3 regions of the Leuconostoc mesenteroides subsp. mesenteroides ATCC 8293 genome follow, and region 1 is predicted to be linked to each of the others. Evidence: riboswitches for the same ligand, from Rfam matches in the RefSeq annotation. Region 1 holds a riboswitch; each other region holds the start of a gene.
What was found. A riboswitch is a leader RNA that binds a small molecule or an ion and turns the genes downstream of it on or off. The one in region 1 is predicted to bind thiamine pyrophosphate.
Positions count from the first base shown of each region.

Region 2: another riboswitch for thiamine pyrophosphate. It lies ahead of LEUM_RS07560 (ECF transporter S component); the one in region 1 lies ahead of thiE (thiamine phosphate synthase).
Region 3: another riboswitch for thiamine pyrophosphate. It lies ahead of LEUM_RS04790 (zinc-binding metallopeptidase family protein); the one in region 1 lies ahead of thiE (thiamine phosphate synthase).

Region 1 covers NC_008531.1:1,153,543-1,159,467, reverse strand. Annotated here, with positions in the region: gene LEUM_RS05675 (prephenate dehydrogenase) at 1-492, shown strand, start outside; gene LEUM_RS05670 (shikimate kinase) at 500-1,300, shown strand; gene LEUM_RS05665 (type 2 periplasmic-binding domain-containing protein) at 1,304-1,858, shown strand; gene LEUM_RS05660 (type I 3-dehydroquinate dehydratase) at 1,855-2,736, shown strand; TPP riboswitch at 2,886-2,976, shown strand; gene thiE (thiamine phosphate synthase) at 3,108-3,746, shown strand; gene thiS (sulfur carrier protein ThiS) at 3,773-3,970, shown strand; gene thiF (sulfur carrier protein ThiS adenylyltransferase ThiF) at 3,981-4,628, shown strand; gene LEUM_RS05640 (thiazole synthase) at 4,650-5,426, shown strand; gene LEUM_RS10880 (MFS transporter) at 5,450-5,925, shown strand, end outside.
Region 2 covers NC_008531.1:1,542,867-1,548,791, reverse strand. Annotated here, with positions in the region: gene hisC (histidinol-phosphate transaminase) at 1-676, shown strand, start outside; gene tenA (thiaminase II) at 764-1,468, opposite strand; TPP riboswitch at 1,543-1,645, opposite strand; TPP riboswitch at 1,778-1,867, shown strand; gene LEUM_RS07560 (ECF transporter S component) at 1,990-2,580, shown strand; gene LEUM_RS07555 (ATP-binding cassette domain-containing protein) at 2,594-3,997, shown strand; gene LEUM_RS07550 (energy-coupling factor transporter transmembrane component T family protein) at 3,994-4,662, shown strand; gene LEUM_RS07545 (YiiX/YebB-like N1pC/P60 family cysteine hydrolase) at 4,679-5,203, shown strand; gene nadE (ammonia-dependent NAD(+) synthetase) at 5,298-5,925, opposite strand, start outside.
Region 3 covers NC_008531.1:975,865-981,789, reverse strand. Annotated here, with positions in the region: gene LEUM_RS04800 (acetyl-CoA carboxylase biotin carboxyl carrier protein) at 1-17, opposite strand, end outside; gene LEUM_RS04795 (hypothetical protein) at 370-597, opposite strand; gene LEUM_RS04790 (zinc-binding metallopeptidase family protein) at 626-973, opposite strand; TPP riboswitch at 1,062-1,150, opposite strand; gene LEUM_RS04785 (DUF6622 family protein) at 1,294-1,806, opposite strand; gene LEUM_RS04780 (SDR family oxidoreductase) at 2,264-2,899, shown strand; gene LEUM_RS04775 (Hsp20/alpha crystallin family protein) at 3,061-3,483, opposite strand; gene spxB (pyruvate oxidase) at 3,636-5,456, opposite strand; gene LEUM_RS04765 (hypothetical protein) at 5,709-5,925, opposite strand, start outside.

The sequences.
Region 1 (5,925 bases):
GCTATGGCCGGTACTCATCGGAGCGGTGTTGAGTGGGCAAATGAAAAACTGTATCAAGATGTGCCTTATTTCTTAATTCCAAGTTCAATTTCTAATGCTCGTAGGTTGCAGGAAATTCTTGAACCGATTGCCGCTAAATTTATGCCAATTTCAGTCAAGAAACACGATGAGCTGATGGCTGTAATTAGTGATATACCGCATATTATGTCTTTTGCATTAATGAATACTGCCACTAACCAGCTGGGCGATTCAACGACATTTGGACAGTATGTTGCTGGTGGCTTCAAAGATATGACACGCATAGCGGAAAGTGATCCAAAGTTATGGACTGATGTATTGTTAAGCAACAAAGAAGCAATATTAACTAGTCAGTCCTTGATAATCGAGCAATTACAATTATTTTCTCAAGCAATTGAAGATAATGATGCATCAACTTTGATGACTTTAATTTCGTCAGCACAGGAGTCAAGAAAAAATTTATTGTTAAAGTGAGAAAATTATGATTAAAGAACCAGATACATTAATGCTTATTGGGTTTATGGGTGCTGGGAAAACGACTGTGGGTAAGGAAATTGCTCGGCAACATCATTCAAAGTTCGTAGATATTGATTCTGAAATTGAACGTGCTGCCGGTAAATCAATCGCAGAAATTTTTGAAGAACGTGGCGAAGCCGGCTTCCGTGAGTTAGAAACCAAAGTTTTAAATAATGTGCAAACATTTGATGGTGTTGTTGCCACGGGCGGGGGTGTAGTGGAACGACCAGAAAACTTAGAAATTCTGCGCCATTCTCCAGCGACAATTATTTATTTACATGGCAATTTAGAAAGTACTATTGGCCGCTTAATTCTTGAAGGACAGCGCCCGTTACTTCAAGAAAAATCGACGGCGGAATTCTTTGCATTATGGCAGGAACGTGACCCAAAGTACGAAGAAGTTGCCAATTTCACCGTAGAAACAGTTGGTAAAACACCGGCGCGTATTGCAGCTGAGATTATTGCCTTATTTAGCGCTAATGAGGATGAACTAGCACTACTACAATTGCGTTCACAGATAGATGCATTTGATCGTCAAATTTTTAAAATTATTTCGGAACGTTTTCAGATTGTTGAAGCAGTGGCTCGTTATAAAGAAAAATTTGGTATACCAACGATTCAACAGGATCGTATGTTAAAGTTACGTAAGGAATTGAAATCAGATTTTAGTACTTCTGTAGATATCACAGATGACATGATTGATGGTATTATGACCATTTTGATGCAGGCTGCCATTGACAAAGAGAATAGGCAATTAAATAGGTGATTTATGAAACTTCACACATTAGGACCAAGTGGCACAGATTCTGAACAGGCAGCACAATATTATTTAACGGACGAAACCCTAATTTTGCACAATAGTCTTGAAGAAGTTTTATTGCATCTAAGTGACTATAAAGGGGATAAAATAATTTTACCAGTTGCATTTAAGTCTAATCAGGAACCAGATTTGAATTGGGCCGACTTTAATTATTTAAATTGGTCACAGCTTGCAATTGAAAAAACATTTTCGCTACCCTTAATGACGATGAGTGTGATTGAAAATACCCAATTTGAGCGAAATGTAGCAATAGTCCATGCGGCCACAGAAGGCTTAATGAAAAGATATTTAACCTCTGTGAATTTAGATAATGCTTGGGGGCCGTCAGTGATGTTTGCACCAAGTAAAATTGTTGCATTACAGAGCTTTATAAAAGAACAAAATCGGTTTACAATTGTTTCTGAAGAACAATTCAAAAAATTACCTGAAAGTAGTGACGAAAAATACCAAATTAGGCAACAATTAAAGCCTCAGATGGTTTGGATCGTCTATAGAGTCCTATGACATTAAGAGAACTATTAAACATACCTAGCAGTACGAATAAACCGATTATAGCAGTCCCCCTAACTTTAGGACCTACGGACAAAATTAGTCCGTTCGCTCAAAAACTACAACAACAAAATCCAGACATTGTTGAATGGCGGGCAGATTACATCGCAGATGACTTTAGTCAGGCGGTTATGTGGCAACAAGTTAAGGCTGGGGCACAAAGTGAATTGGCGCAAAAAGACGTTTCTGCCATGACAGAAGCGAAAATGTTGTCAGAAATTGATAATGCCAAGCAAGAATTCATGGCTAATTGGCCACAAATAAATGTTCAAATTATTAAAGAGTTAACTGGTACGGTGTTTAATAGTATTGGTGGTTTTCCGGTGTTGTTAACATATCGTACGGTTGCACAGGGTGGTCGTGGCGAAATGAGTCCAACCGAGTATGCCACTTTTATGATTACTGCTTTACACTCGGGATTTCCGTTTGCAGCTGTTGATGTTGAATATACATTAGATGAGCCGCTACGACAAAGTATTATGGACGCAGCCAATAAAGCCAATATTCCAGTATTACTGTCATACCATGATTTTGAATCTACCCCTAAAAATTTGCCAGCTTTAATCAGTGATATGGCTGATACTTCAGCAGATATTATCAAATTGGCTGTCATGCCTGAATCCGAAAAAGACGTTGATTACCTATTGCAAACAACTAAGAACGTCAATATTTCGCAACCATTAATCACGATGAGCATGGGAGAGATAGGTAAAAGTAGCCGTATCGAGGGATATGAATATGGGTCAGAAATGACCTTTGCAGTACTTGATGGTACACAAGGAAGTGCTCCTGGGCAGCTGACAATTAATGAATTATTGCAAGCTTGGCAATAATGTGTTATATTAGTTAAGACCAACTGGGTAGTATCTATCTACCTACCCGCTATCTCTCAGGAGGTAGCGTTTTTTGTTTACTTTGATTTACTAGGCAATTATTTCTTGTGTTTACAAAAAATAAATGTTATAGTATTTATGAAATTATATATGTATGTCTGGGGTGCCCGCGAGGGCTGAGAAATACCCATTGAACCTGATCGGATTAAAATCTGCGTAGGAAGATGTGATTAATAGATTTTTTATTAAGCTGTTTTTTTGCGTACCCATTTGCGCAAAAAAACAGCTTTTTTATTTGAAAAATTTAAAAAGGTTCAGTGTATTGAAAAATTTCAAAAATATATTATCAGGAGGTTTACGAAAAGGAGCCCATGGATGTAAATATAACTAAGGTGCTAAAGCTATATTTAGTCACAAATCGATACGATTATTCTGATGAAGAGTTTTTAGGTCGAATTGAAAAAGCATGTCAGAACGGTGTCACACTCGCTCAGCTAAGAGAAAAGGAGGTTACCACGCATAAGTATTTTGAACTGGCAACGAAAGTGAAAGAAATTACTGACAGATTCAGAATTCCATTGATTATTGATGACAGAATAGATATCTGTCAAGCAGTTGATGCTGCTGGTGTCCATATTGGCGATAATGACTTACCGATATCAGTCGCAAGACGTTTAATTGGTCCAGAAAAAATTTTGGGTGTGTCTGCTAAAAGTGCCATGAGAGCCACACAGGCCGAACTAGAGGGGGCAGATTATTTAGGAGTTGGCGCTATTTATCCAACTAAGACCAAGGTAATCACAAAACCTACGTCAATCGAAACTTTAAAGGAGATTACACGAACTGTCTCCATACCAGTCATTGCAATTGGTGGTATCAAGGAACATACAATTCACAACTTTAAAAATACTGAAATCAATGGTGTGGCGATGGTTAGCGAAATTATGTGTGCCGAAAATATAGCGGACAAAGTATCCGACACGATTAAAGAACTTGACCAAGTACTTTAAAAACTAGAGAAAGGTGGTCCTAGGCAATGCTTAAGATAAATGGCTCTGTAGAGAATCAGTACGTTGGAAAGACAATTGCACAACTGCTCAATGACAAAAATGCTGCTTTAGAAAACATTGTAGTTGAACACAACGGTAAGATTTTACAACGTGAACGTTTTGTAGATACTTTTATTCATAATGATGATCAAATTGAAATTATTTCATTTGTAGGCGGAGGTTAAAGGAAGTCTTATGCACAAAATTAATATTGATGGTTACAGCGTTCAAGAAGTATATGAAGATATGAAACAACGCAATGTGCCAGGAACGTCAGAAAAACTTGCACAGGCCCATGTGACTATTGCAGGCGCTGGTGGACTTGGCTCTAATATTGCCATCGCATTAGCGCGTGCAGGAGTAGGGCATTTGACTTTGATTGATTTTGATGCTGTTGAGTTGAGTAACCTGAATCGACAGCAATTTAAATTGAGTCAAATTAATGTACCAAAGGTGATTGCGCTAAAACAAAATATATTAGAGTTCAATCCATTTATTACAATTTCAACAATTCAAGAAAGAGTCACGTCGCAAAATGTTGAAGCTCTATTTGGTGATAGTGATATCATATGTGAGGCATTTGATGACCCGCATAGTAAAGCAGTCCTATTAGGTAGTTCTCGTGAAATTTTTCCAAATAAACCGCTTGTTATGGGCAACGGGTTAGCTGGAATTCATAGTCCAAATAATATTAAAACGAGACAACAGAGCGAAAATGTATACATCTGTGGGGATAACATTAGTGCTGGAGTAGAAGGATTGATGGCACCAAGAGTGCTTGTGTGCGCTGGTCATCAAGCAAATGTCATTTTACAGCTAATACTCGGTAAAGTGGCTTTATAAATTTAGGAGAAACTGATAGTAATGAAAGAAAATACTGATACCTTGACCATTGGTGGTCATACATTCACTTCAAGATTCATTTTAGGATCCGGTAAATATTCCTATGAATTAATTGATTCAGCAGTAAAAAATGCTGATGCTCAGATAATAACAATGGCATTGAGACGTTCCAATGACGCCAAGGAAAATATTTTAAACTATATTCCTGAGAATGTCACTATTTTACCTAATACTTCAGGCTGCACAAATGCTGAAGAAACTATCCGAATTGCCCGTATTGCCCGTGAATTAAGTGGTAGTGACTTTATTAAATTAGAAGTAATTCCTGATAAAAAATACTTAATGCCTGATAATTACGAAACATTAAAAGCAACAGAAGTTCTGGCCAAAGAAGGCTTTATTGTAATGCCTTATATGTTGCCCGACTTAAACATAGCCCAACAATTAACCGATGCGGGAGCGGCAGCAATTATGCCACTAGGAGCACCAATTGGAACCAACAAGGGCCTGTCCAATAAAGATTTGATTCAAATTCTTATTAATGAGATTGACTTGCCAATTATAATTGATGCGGGTATCGGAAAACCTAGTCAAGCTGCTGAAGCTATGGAGATGGGGGCAGATGCCATTATGGCCAACACAGCAATGGCAACTGCTGGAAATATTCCTTTGATGGCTGAAGCATTCAAATTAGCAATCAATGCTGGGCGTAAAGCTTATTTAGCAAAACCTGGCCGGGTATTAGATGGATCTGCCTCACCGTCTTCAACGCTAACAGGAGTAAGTAATCCTGCTTAGGATGAATTCAAAAAGGAACTCACATGGAAAATACGATAGACCCAATAAATAAACGGCATAATAGTTGGGTCACTATTATTTTATTAAATTTTTTTGGTTGGATATTCATATATGCAGACCGGACAATATTAAATCCTGTTATGCCAGCTATTCAGTCAGAATTTGGCTTGAATCATAGCCAACTGGGTTTGATTTCGTCCTTGTTTTTCTTAACGTATACCATCGTGCAAATGCCTTTTTCTACCTTAGCAGACTACTTTAGTAAAAAATGGATTATTGGACTTGGTTTCATATTTTTTGGTGTGATGACCTTATTTTCTGGATTAGTCACAACTATTGGACTATTCTTAATTACTAGAGCAATGGTGGGTATTGGTGAAGGAAGCTTCTATGGCGCATCGTATGGATTATCCTCGCAAGTATTACCGAAAAACAAGTTAACTTTTGGAACAGCTTTAATTAATTCTGGACAGGCTTTTGGGCAAATTCTTGGCACATT
Region 2 (5,925 bases), 390 kb from region 1:
TAATGTTGATAACGGGAATGTTGATTTTGATGCGATTTTAGATGCTATTGATGATAAAACTGCTATGGTATGGATAGCTAACCCCAACAATCCAACAGGGGTATTCGAAACAACCAGCTCCATTAAGCGCTTTTTGGACAAGCTGCCAGCAAATATTACGTTAGTAGTGGACGAAGCCTACTATGATTTTGTAGATGAACCTGATGCTACCGTGGCACCTTTGGTAGCTGAGTACACAAACTTGGTTGTGCTACGTACCTTATCAAAGGCATACGGTCTAGCTAATTTACGTGTTGGATATGGCATTATGCAAGATCCCCTTTATAGTGCGATGCAAGCAGTTCGTTTACCGTATAATTTATCAACCTATCAGATTGCTGGTGGCACGGCTGCTGTATTAGATCAAGAGTACTTGCAGAAAAATGTCCAACGTTTTCAAGTAGAGCGCCAAAAGTTCCAAGATTTTTTGACTAAAAATAAGTTTAAGTTTTATGAATCACAGGCTAATTTTATTTGGATAAAGGTTGGCGAAACGAAAAAAGTTGGTCAAAAATTATTAGAACAAGGTTTCCAAGTCAACGATCGACTTAATCCTGAGTGGATTCGTATTGCGTTAGGTACACCAGAAGACAATGCTGAATTAAAATTGGCTTTTTTGAAAGCTACAAACAAATAAATTCACGGATACACAAAAATGTTACGTCATTGAATAACGACGCAACATTTTTGTGTTATTAAATTTCACTTCTTTACATCAATAGCCTTACAAAGAGTTTGCCTGATTTAATACATCTTTGAAGCGCCAGTCTTCTTGGTGGTAGGCTTGTTCCCAGAACTGCCATTCTAATTCACAACTTTTAAGAAAAAACTGTGTGGCCTGTTGGCGTTGTTGAGTTGTTGCATTTTCTGCCAAGCGATCTATCCATTCAAAGATTTTGTCAGATAGTGAAACTTCCGGATCATCATCTGTATTATCATAAAAATCAATCCAGCTTTTGAATGGGTTATCATTTGTGTTCGCTTTCTCCTGAACTTGTTTTTTTGCAATTTCATTATAGGTCCAAGGGCACGCCTGAAAAGCAGCTAGAATATTTAATAAGGAGCCGGTGTCAGCCGCACGATACATATGTGATTCGTATAGATATGCTTTAGGTGTTGGCGTGGCGTGTTGCAATGTTTCATATTCGACGCCGGCAACGTCACAAAAAACATGATGGGGATGAATTTCGCTATTTAAAATGAAATCAATTGAATCAGCAAAAAATTTCATTTCATTACGATCAGTTAATTTTGTAATGGCATTGGCATAAATTTTGATAAATTCACTAAGATATTGGAAATCTTGTTCAACGTAAAAAATCAAAGCTTCTCGGGGGACGTAACCGTCCGCGATGCCACGAACAAATGCGTGATCATGAATGGCTGTCATAATTGGTGCAGCTTGGGTGCGCAATTCTTCTGAAAACATAATTTCTCCTAAAATGTTTACATGTCCAACAAAAAAAACTCTCTCTTGACTATAGGCAAAAAAGAGTATCTTTTGTAAAAAGAATACCACTTTCCTACGCTAGTATTGACTAGATCAGGTTCGAAGGGATTGATAAGTAATATCATCTCAGCCAAGAAGGCACCCCTAGTGGACAGCATATATATTTTTTAATGAGATTAGCATAGCATTGAAAAATTAAAATTGCAAATGGTTTTATGGTGTAGCTAATGGGCTAGAAAATTTCTTTGCATTTAAAATTAGAATGGGTTATACTAATTCACGAAGTTAATATTTTATCTGGGGTACCGTAAGGTTGAGATAATACCCATTGAACCTGTCAGGTTAATACCTGCGAAGGAAGAATAAGTTAGATTAAGATGTCTTTTTGATGCCATCAATCACTAAATTCTTTTGTGGTTGGTGGCTTTTTGTATAGACACTTATACTATAAAAGGTATTTTATCGAAACATACAACCTCGAAACAAGAGGAGAGATGTTTATGGAACAAGTAGAAACAGTAACAGCGGGATCAAAAGGGAAATGGTCTTTGCGAGAAGTCATTTTAATGGCGTTGATTGGTATTGCCTTTGGTGTGATTTATTTTATTATGGATCCAGTGTACACAGCACTTGATGCAGTTTTAGTTCCGCTTGGGTTACACCAATACACCATTGCAATCACTATTGGGCCATGGATGATGGCAGCCCCATTGGCTAGTTATTTATTGAAACGTGTTGGTGCGGGATTAATAGGTGAATTGCTTGGCGCCACTGGAGAAGCCTTGTTGGGCGGCTATTGGGGTGTTGCAACACTAATTTCTGGATTTGTTCAAGGTATCGGATCAGAGCTTGGTTTTACTTTGACAGGATATAAAAGCTGGAAAATGGGTTTGATTTTGTCAACATTTACTGGAACATGCGTGACATTCATCTGGTCATTGTTCCACGATGGATATCTACAATTTGATTTTGGTATGCTAGTTGGGTTGTTTATTGTTCGCTGGATTTCAATTGCATTTTTTGCCGGTCTATTAGTTTACTGGATTGTCAACTTGCTAGAGAAGTCTAAATTATTAAAAACAAACCGATAAGGTCAATAAAAGTATGACGGAATTAAAGGCCAATCATTTAGATATTAAATTTGACGATGAAATTATCTTAGAAGATATTTCACTGGAGATTAGACCAGAACAATTTATATTATTAGTTGGTTCATCTGGATGTGGCAAATCAACTTTGATGACTGCCTTAGCTGGGTTATATCCTAAATATGGCGGCGAATTGTCACAGGAAGTGTCTTTGAACCATCAGTCAATTGCTCAAATCAAAGCGAACCATCGCGCTAAAAAAGTTGCCATGCTATTTCAGCATCCAGATCAACAATTTGCCATGGATCGCGTAGAAGATGAATTGATTTTTTCATTAGAAAATTTATCTTTAACTACCGAGGAAATTGATAAGAGAATTAATTCTGCTTTATCAGAGGTAGGAATTGAATCACTGCGACACCGAGAACTTTCATACTTGTCAGGTGGAGAATTGCAAAAGGTTGCTTTAGCTGAAACATTAGCGATGGGTGCAGAAATTATTTTATTGGATGAACCTTTTGCGGCCGTTGATCCAGAGCATCGACATGAGTTACAAGTATTGTTAAAAAAATTAGTTGATCAAGGACATGGTATTTTAGTTTCAGATCATGACACAAGTGGATACGAAAATCTGATAACAGATTTATATCGTATTGAAAATCGACATATAGCATGTATTGATTCTACAGCTTGGTCTCCTTTTTTTAAACAAGATGTAAATGATAGTATTGTTACTAATGATGAATTTAATGAGTCTGTGTTTAGCATGGCACATGTGACGGTAAACAACGGTAAACAATCCATATTGAAGAATAGCAGTTTTGAGTGGGCAAAAGATAAAATCACCTTAATTACTGGACCCAATGGTATTGGAAAATCAAGCTTACTGCTTACTTTTGCAAGATTACACGATTATGAGGGCTCGTTGTTGTATCAAAGGAAGCTACTCGATAAACTTCGTAAAAAAATATATGCTAGGAAAGTTGGTTTAGTATTTCAAAATGCAGCTGACCAATTTTTAAACATTACCGTTTCTGAAGAAGTTGAGCAGGCTAGAGCCCATAGCCATCACGCTGATTATTGGACAAATGAGAAGGTTGACCAGTGCATCCAAAAGTTAAATTTAATAGGTATTGAAAAGCATAGTGTTTACGAATTGTCAGGTGGCCAACAAAAAAAGCTACAAATACTGATTATGTTAATTATTGCACCCGATACCTTGCTGTTAGATGAGCCATTATCTGGATTGGATACGAATTCTATTCAACATGTCATGAAAATCATTAAACAGTCATCAAATGACCTTGAACAAAGTATTATCATGATTTCACACCAAACACACGGCATTATTCAATATATTGATTATCATGTTCGCTTTGATCAAAATGGTTTGAAATATGAAAGTGTAGTTAATTCATGAATGAAACACAAAAATTACTATTAGTATTGCTTATTTCGATAGAAATTGCGTTCACAAAATCAGTTTATCTCAATCTGTTTTTAATTGTTGTTAGTATTTTGATTTTAATAGTGACTAAAAGCCATTTGAAAACTTTTGCTCGATTATTGATTGTATCAATTTTGCCGGCAGTCGGATCATTCACCTCATTTTATTTTTTTGGTACAGGAGACGAATCACAACGATTACATTTTGCACTAGTAATGACCACACGTGTAGGTGCTTATGTATTCATGGGTGCGGCATTTATGTCGACTATGGTTTTGTACGAATTATTACGTTCTCTTGAACAAAATGTCAAAATGTCCGCAACCTTTGTATATGGCATTCTGGGTGCATTGAGTTTTATTCCCAAAATTATAAATTCAGTTAAAACGATTCGGGCAGTGGGGCTGATGCGAGGTGAGGTCTTGAGTTTTTGGTCGCCTAAACTTTATTTTAAAGCCATTAGTCAAGCATTAATATGGTCAAATAATTTAGCGATGGCTATGACCTCTCATGGCTTTGAAGAAGGTGAAAGCCGTAGCTACCACCGATTATTTCCAACAAAAGTTTCTGGGTGGTTAATCATTGGCGTCGTTATGCTACTCATTCAGTACTGTTTATTTGTTATTAAGCTTTGGTAAACAAATGTGTTAGACTATGATTATGAAATTAAAACAAGCAGATTTACTTTTTGTAAAAAATGGACATAGCGATCTGGATGAGGGTATTGCAGAATCAACGGGAAATTTTGTTCATGTTGCGATATTAGCCGACGAAGAAAATGTCATTCATGCAACAGCTGATTCAGGCGTTTGTTTACAATCGCTTCAGCTTTTTTTAGAGAAAAATAAAAGTGCTGATGTTTACCGCACAAATGTTAAAAATACGAAGCGAATTATTATTAACGCTAAAACGCATTTGGGTAAACCCTATAACTTTTCTTTTCAGCCAGGTACGAACAGCTTCTATTGTTCACAGTTTGTAGTGACAGCCTTTGAAGACTTTGTCAAATTTAGTGAACAACCAATGTTTTTTGGAGACAGACGAAAACAAATTTCTGACTTTTGGGCTGCTTACTATAAGGAACTAAACGAGCCGGTGCCAGTCAATGTTTTGGGAACAAATCCTAATGACATGTCTCACGATCCGCAGTTACATTATGTTGGAAAAATTGACTTATAATTTAAATTAGTAAATACTAAAAAAGCCACAATATATAATGATATTGTGGCTTTTTTAAGTGTTTATAGGGGAACATAACAATCAAATTTTAGAGTTAATAGAACCAAGTGTCATAAATAGTGATTGGTTCGTGACGCTTTTGTTGCGTTGTCAGATACATCTCTTCTATTCGTTCGGCATCGGTGTTTGCAACATCTTTGCCTTCCAAATAATCGTCAATGACATCGTATCTAACACCCAGCGCAACTTCATCAGGCAACTGTGGGCGTTCATCCTCAAGATCTGCAGTAGGTACTTTGTCGTATAGATGCTTTGGGGCGTGTAATGCTTCGAGAAGCTGCCTTCCTTGTCGTTTATTTAGACGCCACAAAGGGTTAATGTCTGTGCCGCCGTCACCATACTTGGTGAAGAAACCAGCTACGGCTTCAGCTGCATGATCAGTTCCGATAACGGCACTATTATGCTCGCGAGCAACAGCATACTGGGCAATCATACGTACTTTTGGTTTAATTGAACCGCGACTCATGTCATCAACGGTTAATCCACCAAGACGCAGTGAACCTACCAGAGCATCGGTTGCATCTTTGATATTTGTTGTTACTGTTAAATCAGGTTTGATAAAATTGAGTGCATCTTGGGCATCGTTTTCATCTTGTTGTTCACCGTATGGCTGCCTAATCGCAACAAATTCGAACTTTTGATTCGTTTCTGCTCGTAGTTCA
Region 3 (5,925 bases), 180 kb from region 1:
ATATCTTCTAGTTTCATCGAATACAACCCTCCTTATGATATGATTAGAATTTATCACAAATTATTATAGTATTCACATTTCCTGTTAGATAATCTAACATAGATTGACCTTTTTTATATTTTTTTGAAATACGAAATTGTACTCAAATAATCGCTACGGACTTTTAATGTCTTATAAAAAAGCTAATTAATATATGGAATAAATTATTTATTTATTTTAATTTTGTTATTAATTAATCTAAAATGAAAAATTTTTAAAAGGGTGCGAGATATTGTCATTACATTATTTATCGAGGGTAAACTATTATAATGCTTTTATCTGTAATTTTCACAGATGCTAAAAAACCATTTGACAAGAAAATTTTTCTCCTTACAATCTTCTGGATATTTCTGACTCGTATTCTTCGTTAGCCTTTTCTTGTTCAACTTTTTTTTGATTTCTTAAGAATTGACGTTCTGCATTTGTCTCAGCACGGATGTCCTGCCGCCACAAACGACTAATTTTATTAAACGAGCCACCCCGCACTGGCATCTGATCACCTATGTGCTTCTTTGTTATATTTGGGTTGACATTGTCGAACCACGGCTTGGGGGTCAATTTTATTTCCTCAGGGCTAGATGCAATTTTAGTTTTGTCTGTGATGCCGCCTTTGTCGCGCTTTTTTACATTGCTTAGTAGCAGAGCATTGCTCATCAGGGTTTAACGAGGCAACATCAATATGTCCATTAATAATCAAGCTCTGATATGTCGAATCACCGTTTTTGGTTCCAACCACAATGTCATCGTTGTCATATAATGCCCATTGATCAATATCAAATCCTAAAGGCCGTAAGTAGTCAGCAACAAAATTTTGAGCCTCACGTGTGTTACGCGCTGGTGGCGCTGGGGTCTCAAAAGCAACCAACTGCTTTACCAATTCTAATAAATCATCTTGCTGCGACGCAATTTGTTGAGTAACTTTTGTTAAATCCATGCTTTACCTCCACAAAAAAAGCACTTTTGCCAGCGGACAAAAGTGCTCAAAAATTGCTTTAAATATGTATTGCTAACCAGTTACTGTTGCATCACACAATTCACTTTCCTCCGCTGGCATTATCCATCTCAGGTTCAAAGGGTTCTTCTCAGCCAATTGGCGCCCCTAGTTATTTACTATTCAATTATTAACCGAGTATATCTTATTTTGCAACCTCTGTCAAAAGACACGCGTAATTAGTTACATGAACCTTTGTTTATGTTTTACGGTTACGATGGTGTAATGAAGCATGATCTTGGGGACTGGAATAGCCCCTTTCACTATGACTTCAAAAATTGTTTCTTTGCCATAAGCGTTTTATAAATGCCGCCAAAGAATAATCCAACTGTGAACCCAGAAACAATACCATAAAAAATGTTGAAATTCATCTGAGTGTAAAGTACTGGATGGATAGCGAGAATAACGTTTAGAATATATTTTACTAGAAAATTGGTTAGCATAATAACTAAAGGTAAGGTACTACCCTCCTGAATTAATTGGCCATCTTCAACATAAAAAGATCGTCGCATATAAAGTAAGTAACTGAACAAAAATCCTAAAATCAATGCTACTAAGTAAAAACTCAGCAATGTATTTGGAGAAGAAAATTTGTTTACTACTGTATTTAAACCCCAAATAACGAAAATAAAAGGCATTATGATTGATCTTCCAATAGAAGCAGGACTGTCATTTATTAATGACGTACCTCGTTTAATTAGTATAATTAAAACAACCCATACCCAGAACGGTGTGTTGTTAATGATTTCGAAAATAAATTTTAGTATATCAGCCATGATGATACTTCCCTTCTTTACATAAATTTTGGTTAGTATGAAATGACAATTTACACAACAAACAAACCGGATCAACAAAATTTCTACATTAGAAATATCTTTCAACACTCAATATCATACTGAAAAATATAACTGTTGAGATAAGAATTACGACAAGAGGTAAAAATACTTGACGACAGGTCAGTGTGTAAATGTAAGTGGTGACCATTTATATGTAAGGGAAAAAATCATCATCTATCTGGAGGGGAAAGTCAAAGGATTATACAATTGTCTCGTCCTCAAAAATCATTCACAAAATCTTTTTATCGTTCTTTCAAAAGTGAACATCGTATTTAATTCTTAAGCCAGTTATTCATTTTCTAAATGAAAGTGCTTAGCAACACAAAAATATAAATTATGTTAAACTCACATATAGTAAGGTATGTTCAAAAATGAGCCTAATTTGAGGAAATAAAAAATGAAAATATTTGTTATTGGTGCTAATGGTCGTGTTGGTCAAGAGTTAATCAAGCACCTGATTAATCAACATCACGAAATTATAGCTGGATCACGAAACCCCGAAAGGACAATGAAACACAAAAATATCACTGCGATCAATTTTGATTTACATGATGATATTGAAACCTTATCTCAAAAAGTTGAAGACATTGACGCAATTTATTTTGTAGCCGGATCGCGCAATAAAGACTTGTTACAAACAGATGCTTTTGGTGCAGTCAAGTCAATGAATATAGCTGAATCGAATGGTGTTTCTAGATATATCATGCTGAGCTCAGCATATTCACTTGAACCTAATAAATGGCATAATCCAGCAATGGCTGATTTGATGAATTATAATATCGCTAAATTTTTTGCGGATAATTATCTTGTGAAACAAACGAAACTTAATTATACGATTTTACAAGCAACTGCACTCGTAGACATACCAGGAACCAATAAAATTAGCTTGAATGATAAGGCGCTAACGAAGAATTCAATTCAAAATGTTGGCGCAACATTAGCGGACATTTTGAATCACAATTCAACAATAGATCAAGTTATAAAAATGAGTGATGGTGATACACCTATATTTGAAGCTTTAGAAAGCATCTAATAAGTCATGAAGTCTTTGATATAAGTGGATGCCCAACATAAAAATGTAATATGCCCAATACAAAAAAAGCTCATCCATCCGGACGAGCTTTTTTACTTGTATCAATTAATGCCTCAACGGCTAATACAAAGGACGAATTAATAGAAACACCGAGTTATAGATCAGTCAATCTTAATATTAGTACTTGATTGTTCAGTTGCTTGCTTAGGCAATTCAACGCGCAATTCGCCATTTGCGAATTTTGCTGTAATCTTGCTTGAGTCCACCCCTGGCAAATAGTAAGCACGGGACACAGATCCGTAGGTCCGTTCACTCTGCAAAATATTACCGTCATGATCAGTGTGATCCTTGAATTCATCACGTTTAGCACTAATCAAAAGTTGGTCATTCTTGTAATCAATGTTGATGTCGTCTTTGTTTACCCCAGCTAATTCTGCAGTAACGGTGAAACGATCATCTTTCTCAATCACATCAGTCTTGATCGACTTTGGTAGTAAACGTTGATCGGACCAAGGATGCATAGCCTGATTCATAAAATCAAAAATATCATCAGAACTAAAACGTTGCATTAAATTGTTTGACATATTTACACCTCCATCAAATTTTTTATGTCTACAACTATGTTATAGTATCGTCTATAAATTTTGTCAAATGATACATACTAGTTAGCATTATAGATTGGATTGGTGGTGGCAAGGTATAAACAAAATGCATTTAAACATCAAAAAGTATCTTGTTAGAAACTGTACTTATTGTCATTACTGTCTTTAATATATTTTGAAGTTAGTCCCTCTGATTCCAAATACTCACGGAATGGGACGAGTTCCTGCGCTTCGTATTTTTCTTTATAAGCATTAACAGTTTCTGCACTATACAAACTTTTATCTAACTTCAATGTTTCAACAGGGATTGGACGATCCTTAGTGATTTTTGCATCAATCACCACGACACGGCCTTTACCATAATAGCTAAGCGCTTCCTGAACGACGCGATCAATATCTTCAATGCGACTTACTGTCAATCCAATCGCCCCTTGGGCTTCGGCTATTTTGGCATAATCAACATCTGTAAAGTCAACGCCGAAGTTGTAGGTGTTAGTATCTTCGTACTTATTTTTGATGAAGCCATATTCCGTATTGGTAAAGACAACATTGATGACTGGTAAGTTGTAGCGAACATTTGTCACAACATCTGGATACGTCATTGAAAAGGCACCATCACCTATCAAATTCCAAACTTGACGATCTGGATAAGTGTTCTTGGCACCAATACCTCCCGGTAGACCAATACCCATTGACGCAAACAATGGTGACGTGCGCCACATATTTTTAGGTGTCATGTGCAAATGACGAACTGATAGCTGTGTTACGTTACCAACATCAATTGAGAAAATAGCGTTATCTGCTGCATGCTCATTAATTGCATTATAAACTTGGTAAGCTTGTAGGTCGCCCTCGGTCTTTTTTTCAAGTTTGGTCATATAATCGCGCCAGTTCTGTATATTTTTAATGTTAGCCTGCCACCAAGGTGATTCTGAAACCGAGGAAACCTTGGCAAGTATTTCATCAATTGCTTCACCAGCATCACCGAGGATGGCAACATCATTTTGATGGCGTTTACCTAGCATTGCAGGATTGTTATCAATTTGGATAAACTTGTCAACGTTACGGAATGTCCCTTCAACTTCTGAAAATGGGAAGTTTGTTCCAACAAATAAGACAGTGTCAGCTTCGAGAACAGCTTCGTTGGCTGGCTTCCACCCTACTCGGAAATTTGAACCAGCAAAGGCCTCAAAGTCCCAGTCAAAAGTTTCAAAGTTTTTACCGGTCGTGATAATGGGCGCCTTTATTTTGCGAGATAATGCTTGTACAGCTGAGCCATGACCCATGGTACCCACACCAGCATAAATAACTGGTTGTTTTGCTTGGTTTAATAGTTCAACAGCAGCATCAATATCAGCATTATCGACAGGTGCTGATTTGTATTCTTTATACTTTGGGCCTGATGAATACAGTGGTGTTGAATAAATCGAATTGGCATCAATTTGTGAAAATCCAAAATCTGCAGGTATTTCAAGAACAGCCACACCACGCTTGGCAATCGCCGTACGGATTGCATCATCAACCAAATGAGGCAATTGTTCGGCAGTAGCTACGCGACGATTGTAAACAGCGATACTTTCATACATTGGATTTTGATTTAATTCTTGGAAGGAATCCATGTTTAATTCACGAACTGGCTTTGACCCCAAAATTGCTAATACAGGCGTATTATCCATAGCTGCATCATATAAGCCATTAATCAAATGAGTAGCCCCTGGACCACCTGATCCAACAGCGACGCCTAATTTTCCACCGAATTTCCATTGCATCACGGCGGCCATTGCAGCAACTTCTTCATGTTTAACTTGCAAAAACTTAATATTATTTTCAGGATGTCCCATAGCATCCATCAACCCGCTTAATGTTCCGGAAGGAATACCATATATAGTATGAACACCCCATCCTTCCATGACCTTCAAAGCTGCTAACCCAGCTGATATTTTTTTATCTGACATTCTAACCTGGCCTCCTAAAAACAAAAACGTTGTAAGCGCTTTCATTATGATAACTAAATTGTATATCAACTAGGATAGAATATCAAATTAGTGAAGTAGCTAACAGTAATACTCGGATTTGAAGGAGCAAACATTATTCAATTAATTATTGTAATCACCCTATCTACCGAGGCTGAAGTGTTTATAAGACGAATAGTATAGAGCATACTGAATCTAAAAACAACTTTAGATGATAATTAATTCACGAATAAATTAGTTGGTGTTAACCGTCAGGCCAGTAGCCTGATGAATCATTGTCGCTAACTCTGGTATTTGAGATCGATATTCATCATTTAAACGAGCAATCTGCTGTGAATGAGTCGCATGTCCAATCCGATAATATTCAAAGAACACATTAACTTTTTTAGCATATCGCTGATTAACCAATCGTACTTCATAAATAGTATTAGGTTGTTTAGTGAATAAAGAA